Regions from separate parts of the Microbispora sp. H10670 genome, predicted to be linked through region 3. Evidence: riboswitches for the same ligand, from Rfam matches in the RefSeq annotation. Region 3 holds a riboswitch; each other region holds the start of a gene.
What was found. A riboswitch is a leader RNA that binds a small molecule or an ion and turns the genes downstream of it on or off. The one in region 3 is predicted to bind cobalamin.
Positions count from the first base shown of each region.

Region 1: linked by a shared signal. The riboswitch ahead of HHX33_RS27935 (ABC transporter substrate-binding protein) and the one ahead of HHX33_RS14560 (histidine phosphatase family protein) in region 3 are both predicted to bind cobalamin.
Region 2: linked by a shared signal. The riboswitch ahead of HHX33_RS21990 (ribonucleoside-diphosphate reductase subunit alpha) and the one ahead of HHX33_RS14560 (histidine phosphatase family protein) in region 3 are both predicted to bind cobalamin.

Region 1 covers NZ_JABBWW010000025.1:32,338-36,286, forward strand. The annotation lists gene HHX33_RS27925 (PepSY-associated TM helix domain-containing protein) at 1-327, shown strand, start outside; gene HHX33_RS27930 (acyltransferase) at 352-1,725, opposite strand; cobalamin riboswitch at 2,063-2,187, shown strand; gene HHX33_RS27935 (ABC transporter substrate-binding protein) at 2,265-3,227, shown strand; gene HHX33_RS27940 (FecCD family ABC transporter permease) at 3,314-3,949, shown strand, end outside.
Region 2 covers NZ_JABBWW010000016.1:57,141-61,089, reverse strand. The annotation lists gene HHX33_RS21995 (ribonucleotide-diphosphate reductase subunit beta) at 1-164, opposite strand, end outside; gene HHX33_RS21990 (ribonucleoside-diphosphate reductase subunit alpha) at 161-2,398, opposite strand; cobalamin riboswitch at 2,530-2,740, opposite strand; gene HHX33_RS21985 (Bug family tripartite tricarboxylate transporter substrate binding protein) at 2,786-3,748, opposite strand.
Region 3 covers NZ_JABBWW010000008.1:210,754-214,702, forward strand. The annotation lists gene dnaE (DNA polymerase III subunit alpha) at 1-222, shown strand, start outside; gene HHX33_RS14555 (cobyric acid synthase) at 267-1,757, shown strand; adenosylcobalamin (AdoCbl) riboswitch at 1,790-1,937, shown strand; gene HHX33_RS14560 (histidine phosphatase family protein) at 2,038-2,553, shown strand; gene HHX33_RS14565 (VWA domain-containing protein) at 2,550-3,949, shown strand, end outside.

The sequences.
Region 1 (3,949 bases), on a different contig from region 3:
GCCGCGAAGCTCACCGAGTGGGGCATCGACGCGCACATGGGGCTGCTCTTCGGCCTGGCCAACCAGATCGTCCTGGCCGCGATCGCCGCCGGGCTCATCACACTGATCGTGCTGGGCTACCGCATGTGGTGGCGCCGCCGCCCGACCCGCGGCTTCGGCCGGCCCCACCCCCGGGGCGGCCTGCGGGGCCTGCACTGGGGGCTGTTGGTGCCTCTGGCCCTGCTCACCGCCGTGGCCGGCTACTACCTGCCCCTGATGGGCATCTCCCTGGCCGTGTTCCTGGTGATCGACGTCCTGCTCGGACTCCGCGCCAGGCGGGCGGGCTGACGCCCGAAGCCGTCGTACGGCGTCTCATCGGGCCGGTTCACCCGAGCGGTGGACCGGCCCCGCGAGGCGTGCCCTCCGGCTGACCAGGCACAGGCCCCCGACCAGGGCGATCGACGCGATCACCGGCGCCGGCCCCGGCGCGAAGCCGGTCACCGTGAGGGTGAGCAGCGCGCCGCCGACGAGCGGCGCGGCGACCGCCACATGCCGTCCGGTGGCGGCTCCCGCCGGCTCCTCCCATCGGCCGAACAGGGCGGTGAGCCCGAGCAGGACCGGCGCGAGGGCGGCCGGCCACAGTGGGGCGCCGCTCCACCAGGCCGCCGAGCCGGGGAGAGGAGTAGCCGGCCCGAACCCGATGGTCGCGAGCCCGGCGACGGCGACGAGCGCCGTCATGTGCCACAGGTAGACGGTCATCATGCGGGGCGCGAGCGCGGTGAGCACCGCCTCGGCGCGGGGCCGGCGCGCCAGCGCGTTCAGGGCGGGGCGCAGCAGCATCGCCAGGCCGAGCTGGCCGGCGAAGAGCGCGAGCAGGCACGCGCTCGGCGGGGCCATGTTCGAGACCGCGCCGGGCATCCCGATCATGCTGGCCGGGTACGGCCCGGCCACCACGAGGGCCGCCACCATCGCGAACCCGGCCACCGCGAGCGCCGCCGCGCGGCGTCCCCGCAGCCACTCCAGGCCGCCGTCGGCGTACCGGAACCCGACCTGGTGGACGGCCAGCCACACGAACGCGACGTTGAGATAGCCGGCGGCCTCCAGCCCCGAGAAGCGGACCACGTCCGTCAGCACCGCGCCGCCCGCCAGCACGGGCAGCGCGACCCCGGCCCGTACGCGCAGCAGGCGGGGGGTGGCCACCACCGCGAGCAGGTAGACGGCGAGGAACCAGAGCAACTGGCCGACGGTCCGCGCGGCCACCTCGACCGGCTGCGGGGGCACGCCGAGCGCCGTCAGGAGGTGGGGGAGCGGCAGCCAGACGGCCGCGAGCGGCGCCACCGGCCAGGCCAGGCGGCGCACCCGCCGCGCCGTCCACTCCCGCGCCGTCCACTCCCAGGCCGTCCGCTTCTCCGCGGTCGGCCGCCGCGTCGACCGCTCCCGGGCCGTCTCGCGCGTGTCCGGCAGGCCGGCGCGGCGCGCCGCGGACCGGAAGCTGATCGCGTTGGCCGCGCCCCCGGCGAAGAAGACCAGCGGCATCACCTGGGAGATCCAGGTGACGAACGGAGCCGCCGCCAGGGCGTTGCCCGTGGTCAGCCGTCCTCCGGCGTACGACAGGACCGGCATCGCCCAGTGCTGGACGACCACGAGGACCATCCCGAAGACGCGCAGGATGTCGATGAAGCGGTCCCGGGGCCCGGGGGCGGCCGGGGCCCGCGCGGGGGCGGGGGGAAGCATGGTCAGGGACACGGGGGAGCCGCCTTCGGTGTGTCGATCGTCGGTTGCCGGACGCCGGTCGTCCGTCGCGGACCCGGCCGGAGCGGGGAGCGGTCGCGACCGCGCGCTCCGGCGCCGGCCCGCGGACTGAGGAGGAGTGGGGGAGATAGTCCGTCAGGAGCTTCTGCCGGGAACCGCCCGGCCGCTCCAGGGTCCCGCCCGGCCGCCGTCCGGCGCAGCGACGGAGCCACTACTCCCGATCATGGGCGAGCCCCCACCATCGGGGTGGGGCCTGCCCTACCACCCCGGCGTACGGGCAGGCGGGCGGACCTCGGCGGCCGGGGGAGGATGACGGCGCCGCGAGGCGGGTTGGTACCGTTGCGTCCGACGCGCGCAGCGCAGCGAAGTCCGGTGAGAACCCGGCGCTGTCCCGCAACTGTGGTTCCCCGCCCCCGGGGACGAGCCAGGTCGCCTGCGTTGTGCGCCGACGCCGTCAACCCTCGTGGAAAAGGGTGATCCGTCCAATCCCGCGGGTCTCTCGATTTCCCGGCTTTCCCCCTTGGAGGACCCTCGTGAGGCCCCTGCGTACGGCCGTCGCGGGTGTGGTGCTGGGCGTGCTCGGACTGGCCGGCTGCGGCCAGAGCGACGGCTCCGCCACTTCCGCGTCCCCCGCCGCCTCGAACCCCGCCGCTTCCAGCTCCGCCGCCTCGGGCGGCGCCTTCCCCGTCACCGTCCAGGCGGGCAACGGCGCGGTGACCATCGCCAAGCGGCCCGAGCACATCGTGTCGCTGTCCCCGACGGCCACCGAGATCCTGTTCGCGATCGGCGCGGGCGCCCAGGTGGGCGCGGTGGACGACCAGTCGAACTACCCGCCCGAGGCGCCGAAGACGTCGCTGTCGGGCTTCAAGCCCAACGTCGAGGCGATCGCCGCCGCCAAGCCCGATCTCGTCGTGCTCGCCAACGACCTGGAGGGCGTGGTCGCCGGGCTGGGGAAGGTCGGCGTCCCGGTGCTGCTGGAGCCCGCCGCGACCAAGCTGGAGGACACCTACGACCAGATCAGGGACCTCGGCGCGGCCACCGGCAACGTGGACAAGGCCGAGGAGGTGGCCGGCGGCGTCAAGCAGAAGATCGACGCGCTCGTCGCGGCGGCGCCCAAGGGCAAGGGCCTGACCTACTATCACGAACTGGACACCACGCCGTACGCGGCCACGTCGAGCACGTTCATCGGGCAGGTCTACAGCCTGTTCGGGCTGAGGAACATCGCCGACGAGGCCCCCGACGCGGCGGGCGGCTATCCCAAGCTGTCGGCGGAGTTCGTGGCCAAGGCCGACCCCGACCTGATCTTCCTCGGTGACACCAAGTGCTGTGGTCAGAACGCCGCCGCGCTGGCCAAGCGGCCGGGCTGGTCCGGCCTGGCCGCCCTGAAGCGGGACCGTGTGGTGGAGCTCGACGACGACGTCGCCTCCCGCTGGGGACCGCGCGTCGCCGACCTCGCCCAGGTCGTCAGCGACGCCGTCCAGAAGGCGGCGGGCTGAGCCGGTGGTGACGCGCAGGCCCCCGGTGACGCGCACGCCCCCGGGATCGCGGTGAGAGCGGTGCCGCGGCGGGTCCGGGTGACGGGGTGACGGCGGCGGGCCGGTCACGCCGGGCGCTGCTCGTCGTGTGCGTCGTGCTGCTGGTCAGCCTGATCGCCGGCCTGGCGGCGGGCGCGGCGGTCATCTCGCCCCGCGCCATCGCGCTGGCCCTGCTCGACCGGCTGCCGCTGGTGTCCCTGCACTCCGGCCTGCAGCCGAACGAGGAGGGCATCGTCTTCCAGCTCCGGGTGCCCAGGGTGCTGCTGGCCGCCGTCGTGGGCGGCCTGCTCGCCCTCGCGGGGGCGGGCTACCAGGGTGTCTTCCGCAACCCGCTGGCCGATCCGTACCTGCTCGGCGCGGCGGCCGGGGCCGGGCTCACGGTGACGCTCGTCGTGGTCTTCCTGGGCGGCGACGCGGGGGTGGCGGCCGTGCCGGTCGCCGCCTTCGCGGGGGCCGTCGGCGGGGTCGTCCTCGCGTACGCGCTGGGACACACGGCGGGCCGGGGAGGCGGCACCGCGACGCTCGTGCTCGCCGGGGTCGCGGTCACCTCGTTCCTCACCGCCATCCAGACCTTCGTGCAGCAGCTCAAGGTCGACGAGCTGCAGCGCATCTACTCCTGGATCCTCGGAGACGTCGGCGGCGGGTGGGAGCAGCTCCGCATGATCGCGCCGTACGCGGTGGTG
Region 2 (3,949 bases), on a different contig from region 3:
TCCCCCGGCTCCAGCGTCGCCAGGTCGGCGAGGTCGGAGGCGAGGTCGACCTCCTCGACGGTCCAGGTGTTCCTGATCGCCGCGCGGTACCTCTCGTAGAACCCGGGGTAGCGCATCGGGCGGAGGGTCAGGTCCATGCCCGGGTCGAGCAGCATCGTTCTCATTGGCACGCCTCGCAGATCTCGGGGTTCTCAAGGGAGCAGGCGACCGCCCCTTCATCGGGCACGGCGGGGGTGACGGCCGGCACGGTCGTCTGGGCGATCCTGGTCGCGGGGCGCGAGCGCAGGTAGTAGGTGGTCTTCAGGCCCGACCGCCAGGCGTAGGCGTACATCGACGAGAGCTTGCCGATCGTGGGCGCGGCCATGAAGAGGTTGAGCGACTGCGACTGGTCGACGTACGGCTGCCGCGCGGCCGCGAGGTCGACGAGCGCCTTCTGCGGCAGCTCCCAGGCGGTGCGGTAGAGCGCCTTGAGCTCGCCGGGGATCGCGGGGATGTCCTGGATCGAGCCGTCGTGGAGCTTGATCGCGTCGCGGATCGCCCGCGTCCACAGCCCGAGGGCCTGGAGGTCGCGGACGAGATACCGGTTGACCTGGAGGAACTCCCCCGACAGCGTCTCACGCTTGAAGACGTTGGACACCTGCGGCTCGACGCACTCGTAGCAGCCCGCGATCGAGGCGATCGTGGCCGTCGGCGCGATCGCGACCAGCAGGGAGTTGCGCAGCCCGGTCTCCGCGATCCTCGCGCGCAGCGCCGCCCACTCCTCCGGGTGCGCCGGGGCGCACGGGTAGTGGTCGGGGTGCAGGACGCCGCCCGCCGCCCGCGTCTCCTCGTACGCCGGGTGACGCCCGCGTTCGGCGGCCAGGTCGGCCGAGGTGCCGTACGCCGCGAGCGCGATCTCCTCGGCGATCCGGGTGGACAGCGTCAGCGCCTCCGGCGAGTCGAACGGCAGGCGCAGCGCGAAGAAGACGTCGGCGAGGCCCATGACGCCGAGGCCCACCGGCCGCCACCGCTGGTTGGCCGCCTCCGCCTCGGGGGTCGGGTAGAAGCCGAGGTCGATCGTGCGGTCGAGGAACCGTACGGCGGTGCGGACCGTGGCGCGCAGCCGGCCGAAGTCGACGGCGTCCCCCTCGGGGTTCAGGTGGGCGGCGAGGTTGACCGAGCCGAGGTTGCACACGGCGGTCTCCCCGTCGCTGGTGACCTCCAGGATCTCGGTGCACAGGTTGGACAGGTGGATGACGTTGCGCGGCAGCGCGGTCTGGTTGGAGGCGCGGTTGGCGGCGTCCTTGAAGGTCATCCAGCCGTTGCCGGTCTGGGCGAGGGTGCGCATCATCCGGGCGTAGAGGGTGCGGGCGGGCACCTGCCGGACATACCGCCCGGAAGCCTCCAGTTCGCGATACCGGGCGTCGAACGCCTCGCCCCACAGGTCGGTCAGCTCGGGGGTCTCCTTGGGGTCGAACAGCGACCACACGCCGTCCGCCTCGACCCGGCGCATGAACTCGTCGGGCACCCAGTTGGCCAGGTTGAGGTTGTGGGTGCGGCGCGACTCCTCGCCCGTGTTGTCGCGAAGTTCCAGGAACTCCTCGATGTCGGCGTGCCAGGTCTCCAGGTAGACGCAGGCGGCTCCCTTGCGCCTGCCTCCCTGGTTCACCGCCGCCACCGACGCGTCGAGCGTGCGCAGCCAGGGGACGATGCCGTTGGACAGGCCGTTGGTGCCCCGGATCAGCGAACCGCGCGAGCGCACCCGGGTCCAGGCGACGCCGATCCCGCCGGAGTACTTCGACAGCCGCGCCACCTGGCCGTACCGCTCGTAGATGCTCTCCAGTTCGTCGCGCGGCGAGTCGAGCAGGAAGCACGACGACAGCTGCGGGCGGCGCGCCCCGGAGTTGAACAGCGTCGGCGAGCTGGGCAGATAGGCGAGCGCGGACATCAGCCGGTACAGCTCGGCCGCCTCGCCGACGCTCGCCGACAGGCCGCAGGCCACGCGTAGCAGGAAGTGCTGCGGGCGTTCGAGCACCCGCCGCGTGACCGGATGCCGCAGCAGGTAGCGGTCGTAGACCGTGCGCAGCCCGAAGTACTCGAACCGGTCGTCGGCCGCCGGGTCGATCAGCGCGTCCAGCGCTTCGGCCTCGTCGGCCACGAACGCGGCGACGGCGTCGCCCAGCAGCCCGGCCGCGTGGGCGGCCGCGACCGACTCGGAGAAGGCGCGCACCCCCTGGCCCGCCGTCTCCTCCTCGATGACCCGGGCGAGCAGCCGCGCCGCCCGCCGGGAGTTCTCCGGGTCCGCGACGACCCCCGCCGCCGCCTCCTCGATGGCCCGCCAGACGTCCGCGGTCTCCCCCGCGCCGCGCGGCCCCGTAGCGGGGCGCGCGGGCGCGGAGACCGGGTCGGTGATCGTCATCGGTCGCCCTCTCCTCCTCGTCTCCTGACCCGGCCGGCCGGAGGGGAGGGGACGCCGCGGCGCACGCGTGCGACGGCACGGCCTGCGGGCGGCGGGCCCTCCCTCGGGGCACGGCGCGGGCGCGCGCGGTGACTCCGCGCGCGGTCGCGGGCAGGTCTTCGGGCTCGCGGGCGACCGGCGGGACACACGCCCGCCGGACCTACTGGCCGTCGCTTCCCGGTGCGCTCACGCACCAGTGCTCTGTGACGGCGGTCGTTCCCGCTCACCGCTGCGGGGCAGCCCCGGATTCACACCGGGTTCCCTCTTGCCTCACCGAGGTGAACCAGCGACGCGATGGATCCTACATCTAGTGGGCGATCTCGCAAGCGGCCCTACAAGTTGTGTTGGTCACCGGATTCCGAGATCATCGAGAAGCAGGGCCGTACGACGCGCCTCGCCCGTGAGCCACTGCCGGAACTCCTCGCCGGCGAGCCACATCGGCGTCCAGCCGTTGCGCTCGCACAGGCGGAGCCAGGCGGGCGAGTCCGCGACGGCCCGGCACAGGCCGATCAGCGCGTCGCGCTCGCGGGCCGCCACCCCGAGGGGGGCGAGCAGGCCGGTCCAGTTCGCGTACGCCACCCGCACCCCCGACTCGGTCAGCGTGGGCGCGTCCAGGCCGGGCAGGCGCTCGGGAGCGGAGACGGCGAGCGGGCGCAGCCGCCCGGCCCTGACGTGGGCGGCGACGTCGCCGCGCCCGCCGAAGGCGAGCGCGGTCGTCCCCTCGGCCACCGCCGCGACGGCCCGGGCGGGGCTGTCGAAGGCCTCGTACGCCGCCAGCCGCGGATCGGCCCCGAGGCCCCGGGCGGTCAGGCCGAGCAGCAGATGGCCGGGCCCGCGGTCGGGCCCGCCCGCCACCTTCACCCGCTCCGGAGTGCGCAGCAGGGCCGCCGCGACCTGCTCGAACGTGCGGTAACCCGAATCGGGGGAGGCCACCAGCACCTGCCACTCCCCCGCCAGCCTGGCCAGCGGCACGGTCCGGGCGGCGAACGGCCCCGCGTCGCCGGGCGCGCGACCCAGCGCGTAGTCGGCCAGCAGGAGGGGGTCGGCGACCATCAGCCGGTCCGGCCGTCCGACGGCGAAGCGTCCGACGGCCGACGCGCCGCCGCCCCCGGCGTCCCGCGTGACCAGCACTCTGCCGGCCCAGCGGCGGGCCTCGATGAGGGACTTCAGGCTCCGGGCGACGCCGTCCCCCCAGCACTCCGGCGGGCCGGGGACGAGGAGGGAGATCTCCCCGAGGTACGGAGGCGCCGGGGTGCCGCATCCGCCCGCCAGGGCCAGGACCCCCAGTGCGAGAACCGTACGGCGTCGCATGCCGGCACCCTCCCCCCGAAGAGCCCCTTATGCGGACAGACTATGAGCAACCACCCCATGTCATGACATAACGGACGTTACGGATGTGGCGATCGGCGGGCCGGCGGGCACGCATGAAGATCAGTGGGCGACAACGGGCAGCGCCATGAGGAAGTAGTCGATGTGCGCACCCGTACCCCGGCCCCCGGCCATTTCACCGTG
Region 3 (3,949 bases):
ATCGCCCTCCGTGAGGAGCGCGTCAACAGGGAGCTCGTCCACGAGCTCAAGCGGATCCTGACCGTCCACCCCGGCGAGACCCCCGTCCGGCTGCGCGTGGAGCGGCTCAACCGGAAGATCAACGTCGTTGAGCTGCCCGACTACGCGGTGAACATCAACAACGGCGCGTTCGCCGGCGACATCAAGGTCCTCCTGGGGGCGAACGCGCTCGTCGTGCCCTGACCGGAATTTCCCGTACGGTCCCCCGGCCGTATGCTGTCCGGCTTGTGAAGGGTGGACTGCTGGTCGCGGGGACCACGTCGGATGCCGGGAAGAGCGTGGTCACCGCCGGGATCTGCCGGTGGTTGGCCCGGCGGGGCGTGCGGGTCGCGCCGTTCAAGGCGCAGAACATGTCGCTCAACTCCTACGTGACCGCCGACGGCGCGGAGATCGGGCGGGCGCAGGCCGTGCAGGCGGCCGCCTGCGGGCTGGAGCCGACGGCCGACATGAACCCGATCCTGCTCAAGCCGGGCAGCGATCGGCGTAGCCAGGTCGTCGTACGCGGCCGGGCCGTCGCCGACGTCGACGCCATGGAGTACGGGGCCCGGCGGGACGAGCTGCGGGCCGTCGCCGTCGAGTCGTACCGGCGGCTGGCCCGCGAGTTCGACGTGGTGGTCTGCGAAGGCGCGGGCTCTCCGGCCGAGATCAACCTCCGGGCCGGGGACATCGCGAACATGGGCCTGGCCCGGGCGGCCGGGCTGCCGGTGGTCGTGGTGGGGGACATCGACCGCGGCGGGGTCTTCGCGCACATGTACGGCACGGTCGCGCTGCTGGACGCCGCCGACCAGGCGCACATCTCCGGCTTCATCGTGAACAAGTTCCGGGGCGCGCGCGAGCTGCTCGCGCCCGGGCTGGACATGATCGAGGGGCTGACCGGGCGCCGCGTCTACGGCGTGCTTCCCTGGCTCGACGGGCTCTGGATGGACGTCGAGGACTCCCTGTCGCTCGACACCCGGCCGCTCGACACCCGGCCACGGGGCGCGGCGGCGGCCGGTGGTGCGCTGCGGGTGACGGTCGTGCGGTATCCGCGGATCTCGAACTTCACCGACGTGGACGCGCTGGCCGCCGAGCCGGGGGTCGCGGTCACGTTCGCCACGTCCCCGGCCGAGTGCGCGGAGGCCGACCTGCTGGTCCTGCCCGGTTCGCGGGCCACCGTGAGCGACCTCGCCTGGTTGCGGGAGACCGGGATCGCCGATGTCGTGGCGGGGAGAACGGGACCGGTGCTCGGCGTCTGCGGGGGCTACCAGATGCTCGCCCGTACCATCACCGACCAGGTCGAGTCGGGTGCCGGCACGGTCGCCGGGCTGGGACTGCTCCCGGCCGACGTCGTGTTCGCCGCCGAGAAGACGCTCGGGCGGCCGAGCGGCGAGGCCTACGGCCATCCCGTGGAGGCGTACGAGATCCACCACGGGATCGTGACGCGCGACGCGGGCGAGGAGTTCCTCGACGGCTGCCGGGTGGGGAACGTGTGGGGCACCACCTGGCACGGAGCGCTGGAGAACGACGGGTTCCGGCGGGCGTTCCTCGGTGAGGTGGCGCGGGCGGCGGGACGCGAGTTCCACGCCGGCCCGGGCGTCTCCTTCGCGGCGCTGCGGGAGGCACGGCTGGACGCGCTCGGGGACCTCGTCGAGCGGAACGTCGACACCGCCGCGTTGCTCGCCCTCATCGCGGGCGGGCCGCCCTCAGGACTCCGGGTCCTGCCACCCGGCGCGGCCTGAGGTTGTTGACGCTGATTGTCCGGAACGGGTACCGTCCGGAAGGTTTCGCGGTGACCAAGGGAAATCCGGTGAGATGCCGGTGCGGTCGCGCCACTGTATCCGGGGCATGGACCCCGGGAGCCAGGTCGCTTGGCCACCGTGACCTCGTCTGCCGGGACGCGTCATCCCTGAGGAGGCCCTTGTGAGCGACCTTCGCCCCGTCGAGCACCAGCCGCGCGGCTGAGCCGTGCTGTTCATCCGTCAGGCGGGTACGCCCGGTGCCCGGCGCGCCTGCTTCCCCATGCCCGAGGAACCCGATCCGTCGGGACTCGCCCAGGCCACGGCACAGGCCGCCGTGCCGGGCGTGCCCGGCGACGCGCTCGTCTTCGCCGCGCCGTGGCCCGCCGCCGTGGCGACCGCCCGGGCCGCGTCGGGCCGGGAACCCGTCGTGGCCGGCGCGCTCGCCGAGGCCGATTACGGGGCCTGGGCGGGCCGGCAGTTCGCGGAGGTGGCCGCGGCGGACCCCGCGGGGCTCGCCGCGTGGCTGACCGACCCTTGGGCGGTCCCCCATGGCGGGGAGAGCCTCGCCGGCATGGGCGAACGGGTGGCCGCGTGGATGGAGTCGCTCCGCGCGGACGCCGCCCGTGTGGTCGCCGTCTGCGACGCCGGGCCCATCCGGGCCGCGCTCGCGCACGCGCTCGGCCTGACCGCGACACGGGCCGCGGCCTTCGACGTCGCGCCGTTGTCCCACACCGGACTGGCCGCCGGGAACGGCGGCTGGCGGATCACGTACGTCAACCGGAAGGCCGCACCGTGAACCCTGCCTATCCCTTCAGCGCCGTCGTCGGGCTCGACGACCTGAAGCTGGCGCTGGTGCTGAACGCGGTCTCGCCCCGGGCCGGCGGCGTCCTGGTACGCGGGGAGAAGGGCACCGCGAAGTCCACCATCGTCCGCGCGCTGGCCGCGCAGTTGCCCCCGGTCGCCGTGGTCGCGGGGTGCCGGTTCCACTGCGATCCGGCGGCGCCCGATCCGGGGTGTCCCGACGGGCCGCACGAGCCGGACGCCGCGTGGGTCCGGCGGCCGGCGTCGCTGGTGGAGCTTCCGGTGGGAGCCTCGGAGGATCGGCTGGCCGGGTCGCTGGACCTGGAGCGAGCGCTGACCGAAGGGGTCAAGGCCTTCGAACCCGGGCTGCTCGCGGCGGCCCATCGGGGCGTCCTGTACGTGGACGAGGTGAACCTCCTGCACGACCATCTGGTCGACCTGCTGCTCGACGCGGCGGCGCTCGGGGTCTGCTACGTGGAGCGCGAGACCGTCTCGGTACGGCATGCCGCGCGGTTCCTGCTCGTCGGAACCATGAATCCGGAGGAAGGGGAGCTCCGCCCGCAGTTGCTCGACCGGTTCGGGCTGACCGTCGAGGTGCGGGCGACCCGGGAGCCCGGCGAACGGGCGGAGGTCGTCCGGCGGCGGTTCGCGTTCGACGCCGATCCCGAGGGCTTCGCGGCTCGATGGGCTCCGGAGGAGGCCGCGCTCGCCGGGCGGATCGCGCGGGCCCGGGCCGCCCTTCCGGCGGTACGGCTGCCCGACGCGCGGCTACGGCAGATCACGGCCGTCTGCGCGGGTTTCGAGGTGGACGGTCTGCGGGCCGATCTCGTCACCGCTCACGCCGCTGTGGCGCACGCCGCCTGGCAGGGGCGGGACGTGGTGACCCGGGAGGACGTCCGGGTGGCGGCCCGGCTGGCGTTGCCGCACCGCCGTCGCCGCGATCCGTTCGACGCGCCCGGCCTGGACGAACGTCTTCTCGACGACCTGCTGGACCAGACCGAGCCCGACGGCGCCTACGACCCCGACGACCCCGATGACCCGGATGACCGTGAGGGGCCTGGGCGGCCGGAGGACCCCGACGGCCCCGGAGGCCCTCCAGCCGATGGTTCACAGTCCGATGGTTCGCAGTCTGATGATTCACGGTCCGACGGCCCCGCTGCCCCGTCTCACGAAATTTCGGGAGAAGGTGGTGGTGGTTCCGCGTCCGACGCTTCTCCCAGTGACGGGGAACCCGCCTCCCGGTCGGAAAACGCGCAAGGCTCCGCCCCGGAAGACGTGGCGGCGGTGGGGACCCCGTTCCGCGTACCCGTCCTCAGGGTCGCCGGAGTGGGCGAGGGCGCGGCGGGCCGGCGGTCCAGCGGCCGGGGACGCCATGGCCGCACGATCGGCGC